Regions from separate parts of the Salinimonas sediminis genome, predicted to be linked through region 2. Evidence: predicted binding sites of a transcription regulator. Region 2 holds the regulator's gene; the other holds the start of a gene.

Region 1 (11,591 bases), 630 kb from region 2:
CCATACAATAAACGACAGCAGAGCAATAGAGGCAGTGGCGTACACCATCGAGGCGTAGCCAAACAAGGGCTTCCTGGCAAAGGTGGGAATGATCTGCGAGATAATACCGAATGCCGGTAAAATCATAATGTAAACTTCCGGATGCCCGAAAAACCAGAATATATGCTGGAACATAACCGGATCGCCGCCGCCCGCCGCATCAAAAAAGCTGGTTCCGAAGAATTTGTCGGTTAATACCATGGTGACGGCACCCGCCAAAACCGGCATTACTGCGATCAATAGAAAAGCAGTGATCAGCCATGTCCACACAAACAACGGCATTTTCATCCAGGTCATGCCTGGAGCCCGCATATTGAATATGGTTACGATCACATTGATCGCGCCCATTATCGATGAGATCCCCATAATATGGACTGAAAATACAAATAAAGCTGTGCTGTCATTGCTGTAGGTGGTCGACAATGGTGCGTAGAATGTCCAGCCAAAGGCCGGGCCGCCGCCTTCCATAAATAGCGATCCCAACAAAATGGCAAAAGCAAACGGCAGGATCCAAAAACTCCAGTTGTTCATTCTGGGTAATGCCATATCTGGCGCGCCGATCATCATAGGGATCAGCCAGTTGGCCAGGCCGGTAAAGGCGGGCATTACCGCCCCGAAGACCATGATTAGCCCGTGAACTGTCGTCATCTGATTAAAGAAATTTGGCTCTACAATCTGTAACCCCGGCTGAAATAATTCAGCCCGGATAACCATTGCCATTGCTCCGCCTACCAAAAACATAATGAAAGCAAACCACAGGTACAAGGTGCCTATATCTTTATGATTAGTGGTAAGTACCCATCGCATCAGGCCTTTAGGAATATGATGTTCGTGGTGCTCGTGTGAAACCGTGTCATCAGCAAGTGTGGCATCATGGGATGTCATTTGTGCGGGTTTGGTCATGATGTCCTCCTATTGTCCCTGAATGAATGCGTTGACGTCTTTGGGCTGAACCAGTTCTTCAGTGTTGTTACCCCAGGCGTTACGCTCGTATGTAATCACTGCAGCCAGTTCACGCAAACTCAGCATTTTGCCAAAGGCCTGCATGGCGGTACCGGTTTTACCATTAACCACAATGTCGATATGACCCTGCATATCTTCAGTTGCCAATTTGCTGCCTTTGAGGGCGGGGAAAGCACCTTTTAAGCCTTCACCATTTGGCATATGGCACGCCGCGCAGGTGGCGGTATATACTTTCTTACCCTCACTCATAAGCTCTTCCATGCTCATACTCATGGCCAGTAAACGCTGCTCTTCAGCTTTCGCTTCACGCTGCATTTTTTCTTGTTCGCCCATCCAGACGGCAAAGTCTTCCGGCGCTTTTGCAATAACCACAATAGGCATAAACCCGTGGTCTTTGCCGCATAGCTCAGCACATTGACCCCGATATAACCCTGGCTCATTAACCTTGGTCCAGGCTTCATTAATAAAGCCCGGGTTTGCATCTTTCTTAACGGCAAAATCCGGCACCCACCACGAGTGGATGACATCATCAGAGGTGATCAGAAATCGTACTTTCTGCCCCGTTGGAATCACTAAAGGCCGGTCGACCTCCAGTAAATAGTTCTCGCCCTTTTCGTATCGATTACTGATTTGCTCGCGTTGCGTTGCCATCAATGAATAGAACGAAACATCCGAGTCCATATACTTGTAGTGCCACTTCCATTGTGAGCCGGTGACCAATACGGTCATATCTGGCTCACTGGTGTCTTCCATTGCAATAAGCGTTTGGGCAGCGGGAAATGCCATAAATATCAGGATAAGAAAAGGCACTACCGTCCAGGCAATTTCAACTTTTACGTTTTCATGAAAGGTAGCCGGGGTGGCACCGCGCGAACGCCGATGCAAATAAATGGAAATAAACATAGCGCCAAACACCACTACGGCGATGACCACACATATGGTAAACATCAGCATATGCAGGTCATAGACCTGACCACTGATATCAGTAACACCCTTGCGAAGATTTAGTGTTGCAGCATCACCGGTAGCCTGTTGTGCAGCAAATGCATGTGAAAATGCAGCGGTGGTTGCCAGCGTCCCCAAAACCATCAATACGATATTTGCGAGCTTCTTCACTCAACACCTCCGTGATGGACGAATCCTGGAAGCCTGCCTGCCAACCATAGACCCGCGTTGTTACGACTAATTCCGTTATAGATGTATTATGTAATTGTTATTCTTATGTTAATAACAGTATAAGAATTAAACACTTTTAACCTTGAGTCTAGTCTTTTGATAAAAAATTATACAATTTTTTGGCAAGTCGCTGATTCAGGGCAAGACTTTTCAAAGCCAGCAACCAGCTAATTTGGTGGGGTGGAGAGAGGCTATACAGCCGATGAAAACGGTGGCAACAGAGACTATAGCCGTAGACAAGATAACGCCTTTACAGGCGAAGCACTAAAAAATCAAAATGGCAGATAATTACTAATCAGCACAGGGGCTATTCATCGCAAGGTAAACGCTTGATAGCAAAAGGGGTATAGCGGTAGAAGGGTATAAAATGCCCGCCTGGATAATAAAAGCGTCTGCACCGCGGCTGTGTGAACATGCCGTGAGCATCCGGTAAACCAGCGCGCTATTAGAAAATGATAAACGTCATCGTGCTGATTTGAGTAAGCAGTGTGGTTACACACATTTTTTTCCGGTAAGCGCGCCTAATTACGGCATATGTAGCAATAGAAGGGGGGGTAAAACGGGTAGGTTTTAAGAATAGTCAATACACGCAATGTAAAGCTACCAACATCAGCGGTAATGAAAAAGTTACCGCAGGCAACAATTATTGCCAACATTCGCTTCAGGAATGCTGGCAATGTGCTTTTTACATCACATCCAGTCAGCGTTACGAATAACACCCACTGCTAAGCCTTCGATAGTAAAAGGCTGGGCCGACAAATCCACTTTAATTGGTGCAAATTCGTCATTTTCTGCATGCAGTAACACTTCATGACCGCGCTTTTCGAAGCGTTTAACAGTGACATCATCTTCCACCCTGGCAACCACCACCTGGCCATTATGCACATCCGTAGTACGGTGTACGGCCAATAAGTCACCATCTAAAATACCAATATCTTTCATACTCATGCCATCTACCCGCAACAAAAAGTCGGCGTGAGGACGAAACAAGGCAGGATCGACCTGATAGTGGCTTTCTATATGCTCCTGCGCCAGGATGGGTTCACCGGCAGCGACCCGCCCAATCAAAGGCAAACCCGTTTCTTCATTCGCGGCTTCATCTTCAAGCGGTGTTGTTAAGCGGATACCACGGGAGGTGCCGGGCAAAATTTCAATCACACCTTTGCGAGCCAAAGCTTTTAGATGTTCTTCAGCTGCATTGGCAGATTTGAACCCAAGATGCTGGGCGATCTCAGCCCGCGTAGGAGGCATACCCGTGTCCCGCATATTGGATTTAATAAGCTCAAGTACTTCTGTCTGTCGGGGGGTTAGTGGACGCATAAACAGCCTGGGTTTTCATACAGTTAACTGTGAGTATATACAGTTGGCCACATTTCGCAAGCGTTAACGCGCGGAAAATAACAGGTTTATGAACAGGTAGCACTAGCATGCCTAAAGCACTTTGGTAGGTAAACTCGTAAAGCCTATCTTTGTGGTCATGCTCGGGATGTCGAACTTGCTGGGCCGAATCAATTTAATCTTGTACCTTACCATCTAACTGTATCGAGCAATAGACTGGCCAGCGTGGTGACCGGTAATAATGCCGGTAGCCCCGCTTGATCACCCGGCCAAAGGTAGTATCGCTGGCCTGGGTCGATTATGATGCGAGTATTGGAAATATCCCCTATATTCAAAACGCCGTACGTGCACAGCCATGTGTGGTATTTTTTTCACAACCAGCGGGCTCGCTTAGTTACTATGAATTTTCAACTCAGGTTTATTGCGGTGGCGTTATCAATCTTCTCCAATGCCAGCTTTGCTATGCAGGCTGGCAGCTACTACTACGTTATCTCTGAGCAATGTAAAGCGGTAGGTTTGAGTGATGAACAGCACACAAAGCTGACGCCCGATGTCATGCTGTTCGAAGTAACGCCAGCCGGCATCAGCGATTATGCAGTAACCATGAATACCGCCGCCCTGACTGACTACACTGAGCAAGGCCAGCAGTTACTAAGTGCGTGGGAAAATGAACAGGTCTACACAGTGGGCCAGGCCGCGAACCCGGCACACAGTTATCACGACTTTTTACTGCAAAAAGAAACCCTTAGTTATACTCAACTGGCGCGCACGCTGAACTTGTTTTCGCAGGCGCAGAGCGCGCGAGGGCATTTTTTTAAACAGTTGTTGAAAATTGACGCTGATAGCGCGCGATTTAAGGCCGTAACCCGGGTGAGATTATTCGACGAAGGTTATCAGAATCGGTTATTTTTAAAGCAGTATGTGTCGGAGTATTTTTTACTCGACGAGAACAACAAACCGCGCCAGCCGGCCGTTATAACGGTGAATCATCGCGCCGCACTTACCAACGACCTTCATCGCCCCGGGCAACCTTGGTTTAGCAGTACCCAACAAGGGGCATGTGGCGAACGGCCGTCTTTCTAGTTATTGCCCTAACCGGCCGCTGGCACAAGCCTGTTTAGCGCTGACGTTTATTAAATACCGGTTTTTTTAAATCAAACTACCTGGCTCAATCAGCAAGCTGGATTGCGGCAGAGCCAGCCGTTACCGGTATTAATGGCAGGCGCACTGCAAGTCTTGCACATTCGGGGCTTACTACTGCACCCAGGCTGAGCACTACACTGATAATATTCGCCATACTGACCTTTGCGCTTTTTGTAATAACCACTGTCGCAGGACGGGCACTTATACACGGCGCGAAAAGCCTCGGTGAAGGTGTCACTGGCGATATTGACCTGATAAGACGGTTCGGTAAGCTCAGTAATAAATGCAGACGGCGCCAGCGGATCAGCAATAATGTAGCATTTGTGCCGCGCCCGGGTTAGCGCAACATAAAAAAGCCGACGCTCTTCAGCATAGGCAAATTCATCCTGCGCAGGTAGCAGTGCCTCTAACAAGATATCGGCTTTGTTCTGGCTGGGGAAACCGAGCTTGCCGTGGTTAAAGCCCAGCAATATACAGTGGTCAGCTTCCAGTCCTTTAGCGCCGTGAAAGGTCCAGTAGAACAAATTGTCCTGACTCAATGGCTGTAAAGTGGTGCGTGCATCTTCCAGTAAAAAACGATAACGCGCCATAATTGCTATAGAATCGCCGGGCGACTTTTTGCGTATAGCAGCCACAATATGTTTAGCCCGCTGGGTGGCATCCTGCTGGCCATAGACCAAATCATCCAGTAAGTATATTTGCGCTTCATCTACCTGCTCATGCGCGTCTACGCGTTTTTTATATTGGTATGGATTTGCCATAACAAACTGCCCGGCCGTATGCGCTATACTGCTGTTATAGCGAAATGTTTTTTCCAACCGGGTTACAGTATGGCTGCCGACGTAGCGCTCGAATTCGGTAGTCAGGGCAAGCTTACCGCCGGAAAAACGATAAATTGCCTGCCAGTCGTCCCCCACCGCGGTCAAGATCGGGGCCGGTCCCTGTTCCAGTAAACTTTTCAGTAGCGCCATTCGGGAGGTTGAAATATCCTGGAACTCATCAACCAAAATATGCCGATAACCGGGCTTCCACTGGGCATTTTCCACACACGTTGTGGCCCGACTTATCATGTCATCAAAGTCAATGGCTTGCTGGACGCTAAGTTCATTTTGATAGGCTCGATGAAAATGCGCTAATACCTGGGCATATAGCTCAGCGTTAATAACCCCATGTTGCTGTAACCGCGTAGCAATAGCTGTTTCATCCAGCTGCTCCATCCGAATGGCCTGCAGACAACTTAAAAAGCGCTGAGCCGCCAACTCCAGTGCGTTTTGCTCTTCAAGCCGGGCAATAATGTCGGCCTTATCGCGGGCCTGTAGCCTTATTCCGGCTTTGCTGAGCTGGGTTTTCAAGACGCTGGTTAATTGTCCTTCACTCCACTGGTAATGGAAGGTTTCGATGAGGGTCGCCTGCTCCGCCCGATACCATTTGCGGGTTTCACTTAGCAACCTGAGGTACGCTGCTTTCTCTACCCCCGGTTGCGGCTGCTGGTGTCGGTCCAGCGTATGATGTACCAGGTACACCTGGGTGCCGGTAATCTGAAAGTCGACGGGGGCAATCGCGCTATTTGCTGGCGGACCGGGAGCGTAGGTATAGTCTATACCCTGCATATAAAGCCAGTTGGCAATCAGTAGCGCCTGATAGCCCTTAACCCGCTCGCCCTGTAGGGAACGGTATTCTGTATCGCGCAGGTAAGCTTCATAGTGCGCCGGACTATCGAACCGAAAAGGGTCTACCGGTTGATACAACATCTGCATGAAGGTATGCAGTTGTTGGTCGCTATGAGCGATGTCCTGTTTTAGCCATTCTGTTGCCCATTCTTCCAACGCTTGTTTGTTATGGGTAAAGACCGATAGCGCGGGGGTAATACCACTTTGGTGTAGAATATGACGCCCTAAAGCGTGAAATGTCATTACTGCTGGGCGCCCCTCGCAGGGCACGCCAGTATCGGTGGCACGTTGCTGGATGCGCGCTTTTAATTCAGCTGCCGCAGCACTATTGTAGGCCAAAATTAAAATTTGCGACGGGTGGGCCTGTCCGGTTGCCAATAAGCTCAGCGCCTTGCCGACCATTACCGATGTTTTACCGGTCCCGGCCGCAGCCAGTACTAAATTGTGGTCGTTATTGCGTATCACGGCCTGGCGCTGCGCCAGGGTCAGTGGGTTCGCTTCTACATTATCTAAAAAATGGCGCTGGGCTTCTAGCTGCAGTGTTTCATAGCGCGCTCTCAGGGCCTCAGCATAGTGGCCCAGCGGGTTCACTTGCTGCAACTTGTGCAGCGTTTGTATTGAGGCAGCATCTAAGGGTTTATCGGCCGGCCATGTCTCACTATATAATGCAACCATTTGGGCTATCCGGGCAGATAGTGGCGCTATGTGGCTGTCGCGTAAATAGCTACTGCCGGCTTGGGTAATAAACTGTAAATGGGTTTGTTTTATCCGTTGTGGCGCGGCCTCGATAAGCGTTTTTACTACTTGCTGATGTAAGCTGGCGAGCATTTTTTTGGGTAACAACCGAACCGTTAGTTCGCGTGCATGACTGTATATATGCCATCGAGCGCTAAACCAACCTTCTTTGTATTCCGGCAATGCAGATAATTCATCGGCAGTCAGCGTAACAGCATTACGGCCTTGCCCAATCACGATAGTGTCATGATACAAACGAACTGATTTGAGGCCCAATAGCCGCCCAAATAATGTCGGATGGCAGACCGACTCTTGAAACACCATCATTTATTTCCTTAGCGCAACCTTTAAAGCTGTAGGCATCTGCGGTGCCCAACCCGGGAATATTATGCTATTTACGCTGCCGGCGCATTGTCTAAAACCTGCCAATTTCTAGTCCAGCCCTGCACGTTAAGATAGTGCGCGGGTCCCCGCTGCCGGCAACATTATTCCGCCAAGGCCGCTAATCAGCGGCAAATTGACGCCGCGCGAAGGCATAAGCGCGGCTGCTAATGCTCTTCTCAGACTTACTTATTGCCCCACTGAGCGCAGAATTTACTTCATCGCTCGCCGGTGCATTGCCGCTAAACAGAAGATCGTATCCCAGCTGCCACATATTTTGGGTGATAGAACGTCCCGTTATGCCTTCAACCGTTAAATCCAGGGCGCTATAGGCAAGCCCGGTGGGCCCGCCATATAAAAAACTGCCGGCTAAATCTGACACAACGCTGACCTGCGTAGCCGAAGATTGCTGATAAATATCTGCCACCACCGGTATGTGATTTAACAAATTGAGCGCATCGAACCCGTCGTTAATATCGGGACCATTTTGGCCAAACGCATAATCCAGCACGGCGTGCCATCCGGTAGTAGCCGGCGTCAACTGTGCATCAACCACGGGGTTATTTGTCCCTTCGTTTTCTTTATTAAACCCGCTACTGGTAGTGGGCGCTGAGGAAAGGGAGGCGTTAGGTTCGCTAGCCGGAACAGCCATCTTCACCGGTTGGACGGCCGCACTGGCGGCAGATTGCATAAGGTCATGCTGCAGTATCGCCAAAAAACGGTTTTGCAGATTGCTAATGCCCGCATCGACTTCCCCCATAGAGGGCAGATCTTCGCCGAGGGAGCCCAGGCCCATGGTGTCCATGAATTGTTGCTGTAGCGCATTTAATGCCCCCTCGCCCGCTGTCTGCGCCTCTGGCTTATCGACATCACTGCTGTCGCTGGCGCTAGGTGGTGCCCCATTACTGAGTAAATTAAACAACTGAGCAAATCCTGCTTCGGCAGCTACCGACGTGGCTGATGAAGAAGATACGGATAGATCGGGCGCGGTAGTGGGCGCCATGGTCTGGGGGCCGAAAAGGTCAAAATTAAGCATAGAAAACCCTACCCATTGGGCATATGTCAAGATTGTAAAGTTTTTGCAAAACACTGTTAGATAACAATAATTTGGCAAAAATCTCGGTTACTATAATTTCGCAATTCAGCTTAAAAGGACTTAGGCCACTACTCCATGAACAACCCACAAAACGGTGCTTCAATAAGCACATCTGACAGAGTTTGCTATGAAAATAGAATGCCACTTTTTGCTTGTTTTCCTTTCTTTACAATTAGCGGCTTGTAGCCAGACCCCCTCTCAGGAAGAAGCTGTTGTTGCTTCCAGCCCGACCAATCCGGATGTGACTCAGCGTGAAATAGCCGCCCATTCGTCTACCGCTGAGCATGGCGACCCGGCCTTTCGTCCACCTCGAACACAGCCAGTGGAGATAGTAAGCGTGCCAACCGGTTCGCTATTTAACCCCCAGCATGCTGGCAGTTTGTATGTAGTGCATCACAATCACACCGTGGGCGATATGGTGTTAATTGAACTAGATGAACAAACCTCCTCGAAAAAATCGGTAGACTACAATGAAGACAAAGCGAGCAGTTTTCAGATAAAGCCATTAACGGTAAATGCTGGGCCCATTCATATTGCCGATGACGATCTTAATATCGACCATGGGCAAGAGGGCGAATTTAGTAGCTCGGCTAACACCAGTCAGTCGAACACTCTGGAAGGAAAAATAACGGTATATGTGGTTGAGGTACTTCCAAACCGCAATCTGGTGGTAGCCGGAGAGAAGTGGATAACGATGAACCAGGGTAAAGAATATATTCGTTTTTCCGGTGACATCCGAACCCAGGATATCGATCTCAACAACACAGTAAGCTCTCAAAAGGTAGGCAATGCGCTTATTGAGTATTCCGGTAAAGGCACGCTTCAAGATAACCAGCAGCGCACCTTATTAAGTAAACTTTTTTCATTCTTCGGTTAATGGCAAATGAAGAATCTGCGGCGGGGCTTGATAGGTTGTTTAATGTTCGGGGTAAGCGCCATCGCAAGCGCGCAATGGATTCAGGGACAGGCCTCTTTAGCCGTCCACAATGCGCCCTTAGATGAGGTGCGCCGTATGGCTATCAAAAGTGCCATCGCAGATGCATCATTTACCTCAGGGAGCCTGATCACCGCGCAGGATGTCGTTATTGATGGCTTGCTGGTTAGCAGTAAAGCCGAAGTACATACTACCGGCCGTATTCAGCGGGTCGAGATTTTGCAAGAAACGCTAGAAGAAAACCAATTAACCGTGGTGATCCGCGCGAATATTACCCCGCTATTTCAGTGTGAAAGTGATAAATATGCGCGTTCTGTGGTGGTAAGTCAGTTGATATTGCTTAATCCTCGCCAAGCCGCCCACGGCGATATTTACGATTTTGGTGCAAAGATTAGCCAACGGTTTGCGCAGCAACTGCAGCGCCAGCCCGGCTCGCTGGATGTGCTTTTATACAATAAAGCCTTTATGCAACAAACTCGCCCGGTCACGTTCCTCCCCCTGCAGCTGAATGAAAAAGCCGCACTATTGGCCAGAGAGCTTGGAAAACAATTTATTATTTTCGGTCAAATTCGCGATATCAGTTTATTTGAACAGGTTAATACCAGTAAGACCCGGAATAACACTGCACTTCGGCGTAATTTCACTTTGGATATCTATGTTATCGACGCCTTTCGGCAAAGTGTGTTGCTGCAGGAAAGCTATTATAGCGAAGCAGACTGGACCTTTAGTCCGGCTAATGCGGTAGATACCAGTAACAGTTTATTCTGGCGCAGCGACTTTGGCAGAGTCGCTCTGAATACCGTTAATTCTGCCGTATCCGATATAAGCCATGCCATTGCATGTGAAAAAACGGTCACCCAGGTTATCGATCACGTGCCCGACGGGGTCGTGATAGGCATGGGGGAGAAAGAAGGCGTACAAGTGGGCGATGAATTTACGCTGGTCAAATACCAAACGCTCAAGCGCACGGCGTCAACCGGCTTAACACTGACCCGACCTTTACCGCAATTCACCTTTAAAGTCACCAATATTAATGCGCATGTTGCTATACTACAGGGAACTACACAGCACGCGCTGGCGGCTGTAAATCTGTACGATTTGATCGCACCTAGCACTATAAAAACGTCAAAAAAGGCTGTTACTGGCCCCGATTAACCGCTTATAGTAGGCTGTGTTGATTGAGTATTTTGTAGCGCCATGGTATGCATGTAGTCTATCAGTATTAGTTGACCAGGCACTCTATTTCACAGTGCGATTTGGTAGTGAGAGAAAAAGGCGGGTAACCCATAATAATGCGTCCATCAGTGCAGCAAGATATTCATGCCATACAATCTATTGAAGCCGTACCTACTATCCTGAGCATGATTTCTGAATCAACCGGTTTGCGCTTTGTTTGTATAGCTCGGGTAAGCCCCGATAACTGGACAGCCTGCGCTGTGCTGGATAACGCCAACTTTAATCTATTGCCAGGCGATACGCTGGAAATAAGCACAACTTTTTGCGAGCAGGTTAGGAGTTCGCAAAAAGAGGTTATGATAGATCATGTGGAACAAGACAACGTTTATCATAATCATCCAACGCCGAAAATGTACGGCTTTGAAAGCTACTTTTCGTACCCTATCTATGACGCTCAGGGCGACTTTTTTGGGACACTGTGTGGCTTAGATCCTCTTCCCATGAAGCTTAAAACTGATACTACGCGCAGTATGATTGCTTCATTTGCCCAGCTTATCTCCCGTCAGTTATCTGCTGAAAGGCGTTTTTCAGAAGCTCAGCAGGCTCTTCAGGAAGAACAGGCCATGGCGCAGCTCAGAGAACAATACATCGCTATTTTAGGCCATGACCTGCGCACCCCGCTGTCGTCTATTATGATGGGTGTAGATGTTTTAAAGCTGATGCCATTGGCTAAAGATGCGGCCTCAGTATTAAAGCGAATGGAAAACAGTGCCAAGCGTATTTCCTTGTTAACTGACAATGTGATGGATTTCACGCACGGGCAAATGGGCAAAGGTATCCCCATCAAAAGAGTACCCTGCGCTAATTTGGCCGAGGTGTTAAAGCACACCGTGGCTGAGCTGGAAAGTAATTATCATAAACGCACATTCATTAGTAATAT
Region 2 (11,591 bases):
ATGAAATCCCGTCTAACGAGCATACCGGTAAGGCCGTGTTATGGATTGGCGTAGGCCTGCTGTTATTACCCTTAAGTGCCCACTACATTGTCGACTCCGCAGTATATATAGCTCGCTTCTTTGGGATTAGTGACTTGGTAATTGGCTTGACGGTGATTGCGCTGGGCACCAGTTTACCCGAATTAGCCGCCAGTATAGCCGGGGTAATGAAAGGTGAGGACGACTTAGCGCTGGGGAATATTATCGGTTCCAATATCTTTAATTTGCTGGCAGTACTGAGTATGCCGGGGCTGATTGCGCCGGGGCCGCTTGACCCGGATGTTTACCACCGTGATATGTATGTGATGTTTGGTCTTACCGCGCTGCTGTTTTTCTTTAGCTTCAGCATTATTGGTAAAAAACAGATAGGCCGCGCTGAAGGTAGTTTGCTGCTGGTGTGCTTTTTAGGCTATCAAGTATTATTGTTCTGGTGAGGCCTTCTCTATGCATGACATCTTTTTAGCTTCGGCAAAACGGGTTATCGACATTGAAAACCGGGCTATCGCAGCGCTATCGGCGCGTTTAAGCGATGAATTTGTCAGCGCCTGTGAGATCCTGTTTCACTGCAATGGTAAAGTTGTGGTAAGTGGTATGGGAAAATCTGGCCATATTGGCAATAAGATAGCCGCCACCCTTGCCAGTACCGGTACGCCTGCCTTTTTCATGCATCCAGCCGAGGCTAACCATGGCGATCTGGGCATGTTGGGTAAAGAAGATGTGCTCCTGGCTATCTCTAATTCTGGCGAGACCAGTGAGTTAATTAATTTACTGCCAGTGGTAAAGCGGCTGAATGTACCGGTTATCGCCATGACTAACAGCCGCTCCAGTACGCTGGGGCAATACGCCGACGTGATACTTGATATCAGTGTATCGCAGGAAGCCTGCTCGCTGGGTTTAGCCCCGACTTCCAGTACTACCGCTACGCTGGTAATGGGTGACGCGTTGGCCATTGCCCTGCTGGATGCCCGCGGTTTTACGTCGGACGACTTCGCCCTATCCCACCCCGGCGGCAGCCTGGGCCGTAAGCTATTATTAAAAGTGCACGACATTATGCTTACCGGGCAGGACCTGCCCCTGGTATCGCAGCAAGCCACTATCAGCGAAGCCTTACTGGAAATCTCTCGCAAAGGTTTGGGGATGACCGGCATCCTGGACAGCCAGAAGAAATTGGCAGGGATATTTACCGACGGTGACTTACGGCGGGTACTGGATAGCCGCACCGATATTCATACTACCGGCATTGACCAGGTCATGACCCGTGGTGGAATTACGGCAAAACCGCAGGAGTTGGCTGTAGAGGCGCTGAATACGATGGAAGCTCGCAGTATCACCGCGCTGATGGTCGTGGATGACCAAAGGTATCCCATTGGCGCATTTAATATGCACATGTTACTTAAAGCAGGAGTTTTATAATGCCTCATGTAGTGACCTTTTACGGGATGCTGGAAGAGAAAAGTTTTAATCGCTTGAAACAGCTTAAACTGCTGGTGTGCGATGTGGACGGGGTGTTTTCCGATGGGCGGATTTATCTTGGTAACGACGGCGAAGAACTAAAAGCCTTCCACACCCGCGATGGCTATGGCCTGAAAGCGGTGGTCAAAAGTGGCATTCAAGTTGCTGTCATTACCGGCCGTCGTTCTGCTATTGTAGAAAATCGAATGCAGGCGCTGGGTGTTCAACATATTATTCAGGGTGAAGAAGACAAAGCCACAGCTTTGCGTACGTTAAGTGAAAGTCTGGGCATTACGCCGGCCGAGGTGGCCGCAATTGGCGATGATGTTCCAGATTTAGGTATGTATCAGTTTGCTGACACCAAAGTGGCAGTGAAAGACGCTCACCCTCAGGTTACGGCTGCCGCAAACTGGGTGTTGACCAAGCCTGGCGGCTTTGGCGCGGTGCGTGAGCTGTGCGATATTATTCTCCAGGCCCATGATAAGCTGGACGGTATTCACGGAGCCAGCATATGAACCGGCTGGGTATCAGTATAGCCGCGCTGTTTGTACTGGTATTGCTGGTATATATGCCAGTATGGTTAACCGAGCCAACGGCCACTCAGTCAGGCAACAGCAATGATGCACTAAAACCGGCTTACACGGCTAAAAACCTGACGACCACTTTGTACAATGAAGAAGGGGCCCTGAACCATCAGGTCTTTGCCAAAACCATGGAACATTATGATCAGCTGGGTTTTGTGCAATTTGAAGAACCTAAATATACCGTATATGTGGATGCCGACCAGAGCCCCTGGCAGGTCACCTCGAATGAGGGTACGCTGTATAACAACAATTTAATTGAATTAGAATCGCAGGTCAGGGTACGTAGCTTTACCGAAGATGCGTTTGTAAAAACCATCGAAACTGACTTTATTAAAATTAATCTGGACGACAAAACACTCTTTTCAGATCAGCCAGTGGTTATCCGCGGAGCAACGTTTGTCGTAAACAGTAATGGCATAAAAGGCGACCTTAGCTCGCAAGAGTATGAGTTGATTGATCATGTACAAACCACTTTTTCCCCTGGCCTCTAGCCTGTTAGCCCTGTTATGTTTTGTTGCTCCGGTAACAGCTGGCAGTGGTGATTTTCAAAAACCGATTACGGTAGACGCTCGCACCCAGTCGATGGATGGTAAAAATAAAGTTACCCGGTTCAAGGATAATGTGACGATAACGCAAGGCACGTTGACGATAGAAGCCGATGAAGTTGAGGTGAGCGCTAAAGATGGCGAAGGGCGCGAAGTCATGATTGCCAGGGGTAACCCAGCGAAGTATTCACAAACCATGGATGATGGCAGTAAAGTTACCGCCCAGGCCAGCGAATTGCGTTATGAAGTGAACAAGCGCACTATCTCTATGCGGGGCGATGCCAGAATTAGCCAGAATAGTAGTATGGTACGTGGTGACAGTATTACTTACGACATGGTAAAAGAACAGTTACTGGCAACCAGTAGTGATAATAATGACGATAGCCGGGTCACCACTGTTTTTCGGCCTCAGTCTATTAAAAAATTGAATGACAACAAGGACGACGCAACGGCCAAGGATAGTGCTGATGAGCAAAAGAACGGCGAAGGTGACAACTAAGTATGGCAACATTGTCTGCCGCAAATCTTGCGAAATCGTATAAGTCCAGACAGGTAGTACGTGATGTCAGCCTGTCAGTCTCTACTGGCCAGATTGTGGGTTTATTAGGGCCCAATGGGGCTGGTAAAACCACTACCTTTTACATGATAGTGGGGTTAGTTGCGCTGGATAAGGGTAAAATCTTAATTGATGATAACGAGCTTACCCACCAGCCAATGCACGAACGGGCGCGCCAGGGAATCGGCTATCTGCCGCAGGAAGCATCGATATTTCGTAAATTAACAGTACACGAAAATATCATGGCTATTTTGCAGACCCGCAGCGGGCTTTCCGCTACCAAAAGAGAAGAAGAAGCTGACGCGCTACTTGATGAATTCAATATCAATCATATACGTAATAGTACCGGTATGAGTTTGTCAGGCGGAGAACGCCGCCGGGTAGAGATTGCCCGGGCATTAGCGGCTAATCCGCAGTTTATTTTGTTGGATGAGCCATTTGCCGGTGTTGACCCAATATCGGTAAATGATATAAAGAAAATCATCCAGCATCTGCGCGACAGAGGCATAGGGATCCTCATTACAGACCATAACGTACGGGAAACCCTGGATGTATGTGAAGAAGCCTACATCGTAAGTCACGGAGAGCTCATCGCCCAAGGTAGTGCGGAGCAAGTATTAAGCAACCAGAAAGTACGTGATGTATACCTAGGTGAGCAATTCAAGCTATAGTAAGGTATGAGTGACATTGTCATACCTGTGGTTCACCGCTTAAGTACACGCGTACCCGAGTTTAAAATAAGACGTAGATGAAACCATCTTTACAACTAAAATTTAGTCAACAGTTAACCATGACCCCGCAGTTGCAGCAGGCTATTAAGCTATTGCAGCTGTCGACTCTTGATCTTCAGCAGGAAATTCAGGAAGCCCTGGATTCAAACCCCTTGTTAGAGGTAGATGAAAGCAGTGATAACGATATTACCGAAAAAAATAATATCGATAATGACAACGACAATGTAGAAGCCACTGCCAGCACCAGCGACAACATGGACTCGGGCGAAGCGATGGAGAAAAATGATTTACCCGACGAGTTGCCTATCGACAGTACCTGGGATGAGTATTATTCAGCGTCCTCAGCCCCTGCCCCCGGCCCGGGCAGTGACGAAGATCAAATTTTTCAGGGCGAAACCACCGAGAATATTCAGGACCATCTGCTCTGGCAAATGCGTTTAACGCACTTTTCGGATACCGACCGCGCCATCGCGATGGCGATTATTGACTCGATCGACGAGTCAGGCTATTTAACCGTATCGGTAGAAGATATTCTGCAAAGTGTGAATAGCGAAGACGCCGAAGAAGTTATCGAAGAAGATGAAGTTGAATGTGTGTTGAAACGTATTCAATTATTCGACCCACTTGGTTCGGGATCGCGCAGCCCGCAAGAGTGTTTGCTGGTTCAGCTACGCCAGTTCGCTATCGACACGCCTTGGCTGGAAGAAGCCAAAATGCTGTTACAGGATTATTCAGACTTATTGGGCAGCAAAGATTATCGTACCTTAATGCGCAAAACGAAGCTGAAAGAAGATGAACTGCGTGAAGCAATGCGGTTGTTGCAGACGCTAAACCCTCGTCCAGGTAGTGCATTAATTACAAAAGAACCCGAATACGTGATTCCGGACGTATCAGTTACTAAGCGCAATGGACGATGGGCAGTTGAGCTCAACCCTGACAGTTTGCCAAAGCTTAGCGTAAACCAGCAATATGCTGCGATGAGCCGCCGCGCCAGAAACAGTAGCGACTCACAATTTATTCGCTCGCACATGCAAGAAGCAAAATGGTTTATTAAAAGCCTTGAGTCACGAAATGATACGCTGCTTAAGGTAGCCAACTGCATAGTGCAGCAACAAATGGGCTTTTTTGAACATGGCCCGGAAATGATGAAACCAATGGTTTTAAACGATGTCGCAGAAATGGTAGATATGCATGAGTCGACAATTTCCCGGGTAACTACCCAGAAATATATGCATACACCGCGCGGTATTTTTGAATTGAAATATTTCTTTTCAAGCCACGTGGCGACAGAATCTGGTGGTGAGTGCTCCTCTACCGCCATACGTGCACTAATTAAGAAGCTGGTGGCTGCCGAGAAACCTAGCAAACCACTTAGCGATAGCAAAATTGCTCAGTTGTTGGCCGAGCAAGGTATAAAAGTTGCCCGGCGAACAATAGCAAAATATCGGGAATCGTTATCGATCCCACCGTCGAACCAACGCAAAAGCCTGATTTAGTAGGGCTTGCTCACAATAAGGAAGACGAACTATGCAAATCAATCTTACTGGTCATCATATTGAGATCACTGACTCTTTGCGTACTTATGTCGATACAAAATTCAGCAAATTAGAGCGTCATTTTGACCATATTTCTAATGTTCATGTCATTTTAAATGTCGAGAAACTGGCACAGAAAGCTGAAGCTACGGTTCACCTTAGTGGGGCGGAGGTTTTTGCTTCGGCAGAGAATACTGATATGTATGCGGCCATTGATAGCATGGTAGATAAACTGGACAGGCAAGTTATCAAGCACAAGGAAAAGCTGAAAAAGCATTAGTCAGTTAATATGGATATACAAGCCATTGTAAGCCTGGACCGCACTAAATGTGCGGTTCAGTGCAATAGTAAAAAGCGAATTCTCGAGATCATCAGTAATATCGCCGCCCAAAATAACCCGGAAGTGGAAGAGACGACAGTATTGAATGCGCTGATGGCTAGAGAACGTATGGGCAGTACTGGAATTGGTAATGGTATTGCGTTGCCCCATGGGCGTTTGCCCGGGCTGGACCGCGTAATTGCCATCGTGGTGACCAGTGATCCGGCTATCGATTTTGATGCAATTGATCGCAAGCCTGTGGATATTTTCTTTACCCTGTTAGTGCCTGAAGAGCAAACCGAAGGTCATCTTCAAACACTGGCGATGGTGGCCGGTAAGTTAAGTGACAAAGATACCCTGAAAGCCATTCGCCGAGCACAAACCGGGGATGATATTATTGCAGCACTACAATCATAATTGCCACCTACACAGAGCCCCTGTGTAGGTATAAGGAAGCAGCGCTTTGAAGCTCATTATTATAAGTGGCCGGTCCGGCTCGGGTAAATCAGTTGCGCTACGAGCCTTGGAAGACCTGGGATATTATTGTGTAGATAATATCCCGGTCAACTTACTCCCTGCCCTTACCCACTCCGTGTCGCAAGAGTACGACCAGGTAGCCGTTAGTATCGATGTACGTAACCTGCCTAAAGACCCCACGGAATTAGGGGAGATTCTCGATTATTTGCCCGAATCATGGGCCATGACCATTGTATATATCGATGCCAGTGACGATATTCTGGTAAAGCGATTCAGCGAAACCCGGCGTTTACACCCTTTGGCCCGGCTGAATAAGTCACTGGCTGAGGCTATACATACCGAACGCGAACTGTTAGCGCCGATTGCCGAGCGCGCCGATTTATACATCGACACTGACTCCCTTTCTATTCACCAGTTAGCCGAACTTATCCGTGAGCGTATTTTGGGTAAAAAGAGTTCTCGGCTGGTTTTAGTATTTGAGTCCTTCGGTTTTAAACATGGCATACCTAAAGATGCAGATTATGTGTTTGATTCGCGGTTCTTGCCTAATCCACACTGGGAACCCGATTTAAAGCATTTAACCGGGCTGGACGGCCCGGTAGAAGTATTTTTAGGTTCACAGCCTATTGTGACGAAATTTATTTGGCAGATTCAAAACCTGATTACCACCTGGTTACCTCATTTGGAACGCAATAATCGCAGTTACGTGACCGTCGCAATTGGGTGTACTGGGGGCCAGCATCGCTCTGTATTTGTGGCTGAAACGCTGGCCAAAACCTTCACCGATGTTCACCCAGATGTACAGATTCGCCATCGGGAACTTAATAAATAATGAAAATTGAAAAGCAACTGACAATTGTAAATAAGCTGGGCTTACATGCCCGCGCGGCGACTCAACTGGTTCAGCTGGCCAACCAGTTTGATGCACAAATAACCTTGGTTAAAGCAGATAAAAAAGCCCAGGCGGATAGTGTACTTGGGCTAATGATGTTGGAAAGTCACCAGGGCGAGCAGGTATGCGTAATAAGTGATGGCCCCGACGCGCAGGCCGCCATGGAAGCTATTGAAGCGCTAATTATGGGTAAATTCAACGAAGCGGAGTAATCCTCCGCGCGCTTGGTATAGGGCGCCTCGTGCCATTGAATTATACCCTGCGACTACGCTGGGGCTTCTATGCTGAGGCTACTATGTGCCGGGGAATCACTCTGTGCGAGGCCGGATAGCGCTGTGAAACAACCCTTAAACACGCTCACAATGCCACTAAAAAGCAGCCAGTGCGCCGCAACCAGCCTGCCAAGGCTATCAGCCCCCGCTCGCCGGCCGTGACAGCTTGGGCCTGGGCTGTCTCACAATTTACGCGCGTTCCCCCTATCCATGGGTATCTGGGACATCAATAAAGCGGTAAAATACCGAACCTGGAAAGGGGCAAAACCCCCGCTAATACCGCAGCTTATGAATGACAGTAATTAGTTGCTGAGTTACCCTGTATATCTACTCTATTGAGATACGTCCTGACAACCTCACATTTTTGAAGGTCCACCTGTGGCAGAAGCGCTCGAATCTAAATTTGCACAAAGTCAATTACGCACGATGAACGCCGCGCTGGCCGACGGGCGCTTTGTGTCGGTGCGTAAGATGTTGCTGGAGTTACCCCCCTCTGATGTAGCGCTTATTCTGGAATCAAGCCCGACAAAAACCCGAGATGAACTATGGGAATTAATTGACGGCGACTTTCACGGGGATGTGCTAGAGGAACTGTCAGAAGACGTGCGTAACGGCATTATTACAAAAATGATGCCGCACAATGTGGTAGATGCCTTGGAGGAAATGGACACCGACGACCTGGCAGAAACCCTGAGCAGCCTGCCGGATGAAGTACTGCAGGGTATCTTACAGTCAATGGACGCCCAGGACAGAGTCCGCGCTGAGCAAGCGCTGTCTTACGGCGAGGAAACCGCCGGTTTCATAATGAACACCGACACCATCACTTTGCGCCCGGATGTTACCGTAGATGTGGTGTTGCGTTATATTCGCCTGAAAGGCGATTTACCGGAAAATACCGACACATTCTACGTAGTCAATCGCACCGATAATCTGGTGGGGTCGGTTCCGGTCGCACGCTTACTTACCGCTGACCCGGAAGATAAAGTTGTTGAGGTCATGGATGAAGAAGCTGAAGCCATTCCGGTCAACATGCCAGATGATGAAGTCGCTAGCCTGTTTGAACGATACAACTGGCTATCCGCCCCCGTGGTAGATGACAAATACCGGTTGGTTGGCCGTATCACCATTGATGATGTGGTGGATATTATTCGGGAAGATGCTGAACACTCCATGATGAGTATGGCGGGTTTAGATGACGAAGAAGATACCTTTGCTCCCGTCTGGCAAAGTACGCAAAGACGGTCTGTCTGGCTTGGCGTTAACCTGGTTACCGCCCTGCTGGCGGCCATGGTCAGTGACTTATTCGAGGCAACACTAAGTGAACTGGCTGTACTGGCCATCCTCAATACCATTGTACCCAGCATGGGCGGGGTAGCCGGGAATCAGACGTTGACGTTGGTAATCCGGGGGATGGCACTGGGCCATGTTAATCCAAGCAGTTCACGCTGGTTAATTAGTAAAGAACTGTCTATCGGCTTCTTGAACGGAATGATCTGGGCCATTCTTATCGCCACCGTAATAGGACTGTGGAAACAAAATGCCACGCTAGGCGCAATTATAGCCTTTGCTATGATGATCAACATGGTAGCAGCAGCGTTGGCTGGCGCGACCTTACCCATTGTCATGAAGAAGTTTAAAATTGACCCTGCGCTGGCTGGGAGCGTTATTCTAACTACCATTACAGACGTGGTAGGGATATTCGCCTTTCTGGGTACTGCAACGCTGTTTCTGGTTTAGTCCTATTCCCGGGCCGCGCAAGAGGCCCGCTTAATAAAGAATGAAAAAGCCAGCGTCGTGGTTGGCGCCCGTGGGGGCAAAACACTATCCTGCGCCTGCATAGCCTTTATTATCTGGTTGGCTGGCGCGCTCCCTTTAGTTTTACGCGCAGGCGATTGATATGAGAGACCAGCGTATGTTCATGTCCGGCGTTATCATCGCCCCGTCCTGCTCTTTGCAGCAGATTACCAGAAAATACCCGAATAGATGCGCGGCAAAGCGCGTCCATAATGTGCGCTACGTGGCAGTTAGCGCCGTGGATATAAACCATAGGGAACAATAATAGTTATGCTTGCCAGCGGTTTAAGCCAGCGCTGTGCTGTATTGTTGATATCACTATTGCCGCCCACCAGGTCAGCGTGTTTGTTACACCTGTGCGACTAACTCATCACCCCAGCGCTGCCTTCTAAAGACGGGAAAACGGCATACCAGCTTCGCCAGCAACCACGGCGCCCGCGTATATCACCATTAGCCTCGGTGTCCACAGTATAGGCGTTAAGGTACACCATATACTGGCCTGCCTGGGTTGGTATAACTCTGTTATTAAGCACTACAAAACCATCATTGGTAGGCAGCGTCATTGCCACAACACTTAACCGGCTATAAGTGGTGGCAGTTTGTAAGGTAGTACTCACCGCCGCCGAAGTCACTCATATCCTCGCTGCATGATTACTGACAGCCTCTACAGACAGGCTTTGCGCCAGCATTTCCGGCCCAGTGAGATCACCACCCTGCGCCATGGCCTGAAGCTCGCTAATAGCGGCTTTATCGGTGACAAAATAGCGCGCTCAGTAGGGCGCGTGGCAATAATCAATGGCGTAAAGGGGATACTGCGGAGGTGGTTTTGATAGACATTCTTGGTTCAGCTGCAGGGGCCACAGTCGGGGGGTAGCAGACTGGTGAGCAATTGTGGCGGGGCCACACCACGGCGCGGCGCCAATGCATTCGATAGTGCAGAACCAGCGTGCAGAACCAGCGGCGGCAGTGCCAGTCTAATAGGCGGCCTGATACGGGTTTGTTTTGCTCATGCTACATTCTCAGTCTGTTCATGAATGGTATTCAACCGTTGAACACTTCCTAAAACTTGAACGACATAGATGGCAGATTGCTCTGAGAATTATCGCAGTCTGATAATGTTTTACCGCTTTTTTAGCAAGGCGATAACAGACACAAAAAATCCGGCCTGGGCCGGATTTTTTATTTTATAATTTTTAACGTGGGTTTGCCCTTTTTAGGGGGCACCGGGGCATTATCAGAATCAGCCTCGCTGGTGTCTGAACTTGGCCTGGTAGGGATTGATGATGCTTCATCAACCTCCTGCTCCAACTCTGGGGATGTCAGTTCTTCTTCAACTGCAAAGACAGTACCTGCACCATTTTCACGGGCGTAGATTGCCATTACAGCCTGACAGGGCATACTGATATTTCTTGGCTGCCCACCGAACCGTGCCTGGAAAGATAAAAACTCTAAATCCAGGGCAAAGTTGACACAGGCAGAAGGAGAGACATTCAATACTATCTGCCCTTCTTTCACAAACTCCTGCGGTACTTCAGCTAATTCGTTTGTTGCATCAACCACAATATAGGGCGTCATTTGATTATCGACAATCCAGTCAAAAAACGCTCTTAGCAAATAGGGTTGATTGGGGGTCATATTACTCATAACGGATTATGAATTTCGCGTTCCTGATCAGTCAGTGACGCTTTGAAAGACCCACGCGAGAAAATCCGGCTCATGTAAGCATTAATATCTTTTGCACCTGCGCCGTTAAGTTCAATACCTAACGCAGGCAGACGCCACAATAATGGTGCCAGGTAACAATCAACCAAGCTGAACTCTTCACTCATGAAATAAGGCATTTCAGAGAATACCGGTGCCAGCGATAACAATGCTTCACGCAATTCATTACGGGCCACTTCTACATCACCTTCACCACGGAAAATTCGCGCTGCAAGTGAATACCAGTCGCTTTCAATCCGGTGCATCATTAGTCGGCTTTGACCACGTGAAACAGGGTAAACCGGCATTAATGGTGGATGTGGAAAGCGCTCATCAAGGTATTCCATGATGATATGCGACTTGTACAGGACCAGCTCGCGGTCTACCAAAGTGGGAACCGTACCGTATGGGTTCAGATCTATAAGATCCTCCGGCAGGTTGCTGGGATCTGTATAACTGATTTCTACACCGACACCTTTTTCGGCCAGAACAATGCGTACCTGGTGACTGTAAATATCAATACTATCTGAGAACAACGTCATGATAGAGCGTTTATTCGCGGCTACGGCCATTAATTTTCCTCCGTCGAGAGACACTCACACTGCTCTATATTAGCAGTGCCGTACAAGCTAAAAAAGGGGGCAAGGGCCCCCTGGATGTATTATACATGAAACTGATGCTATTAGTGTACTTC

The links. The regulator sigma-54, encoded in region 2, starts transcription at its own class of promoters, with help from an activator protein. The targets are predictions, from matches to a motif close to GTTGGCACGNNNNTNGNNT.
Region 1: the regulator sigma-54 is predicted to act here: its motif matches at 8,552-8,570, upstream of D0Y50_RS00395 (flagellar basal body L-ring protein FlgH).

Annotation. Positions count from the first base shown of each region.
Region 1 is NZ_CP031769.1:80,512-92,102, reverse strand. Features, by position in the region: gene ctaD (cytochrome c oxidase subunit I) at 1-924, opposite strand, end outside; gene coxB (cytochrome c oxidase subunit II) at 952-2,118, opposite strand; gene lexA (transcriptional repressor LexA) at 2,869-3,498, opposite strand; gene D0Y50_RS00410 (hypothetical protein) at 3,916-4,599, shown strand; gene D0Y50_RS00405 (UvrD-helicase domain-containing protein) at 4,689-7,391, opposite strand; gene D0Y50_RS00400 (hypothetical protein) at 7,567-8,481, opposite strand; gene D0Y50_RS00395 (flagellar basal body L-ring protein FlgH) at 8,669-9,418, shown strand; gene D0Y50_RS00390 (flagellar assembly protein T N-terminal domain-containing protein) at 9,461-10,630, shown strand; gene D0Y50_RS00385 (GAF domain-containing sensor histidine kinase) at 10,768-11,591, shown strand, end outside.
Region 2 is NZ_CP031769.1:710,414-722,004, reverse strand. Features, by position in the region: gene D0Y50_RS03265 (calcium/sodium antiporter) at 1-473, shown strand, start outside; gene D0Y50_RS03260 (KpsF/GutQ family sugar-phosphate isomerase) at 484-1,452, shown strand; gene kdsC (3-deoxy-manno-octulosonate-8-phosphatase KdsC) at 1,452-2,006, shown strand; gene lptC (LPS export ABC transporter periplasmic protein LptC) at 2,003-2,566, shown strand; gene lptA (lipopolysaccharide transport periplasmic protein LptA) at 2,535-3,119, shown strand; gene lptB (LPS export ABC transporter ATP-binding protein) at 3,122-3,847, shown strand; gene D0Y50_RS03235 (RNA polymerase factor sigma-54) at 3,925-5,403, shown strand; gene hpf (ribosome hibernation promoting factor) at 5,435-5,722, shown strand; gene ptsN (PTS IIA-like nitrogen regulatory protein PtsN) at 5,732-6,178, shown strand; gene rapZ (RNase adapter RapZ) at 6,225-7,070, shown strand; gene D0Y50_RS03215 (HPr family phosphocarrier protein) at 7,070-7,342, shown strand; gene mgtE (magnesium transporter) at 7,781-9,139, shown strand; gene D0Y50_RS03200 (spondin domain-containing protein) at 9,559-9,828, opposite strand; gene D0Y50_RS03195 (ClpXP protease specificity-enhancing factor) at 10,376-10,831, opposite strand; gene sspA (stringent starvation protein SspA) at 10,837-11,469, opposite strand; gene D0Y50_RS03185 (cytochrome c1) at 11,580-11,591, opposite strand, start outside.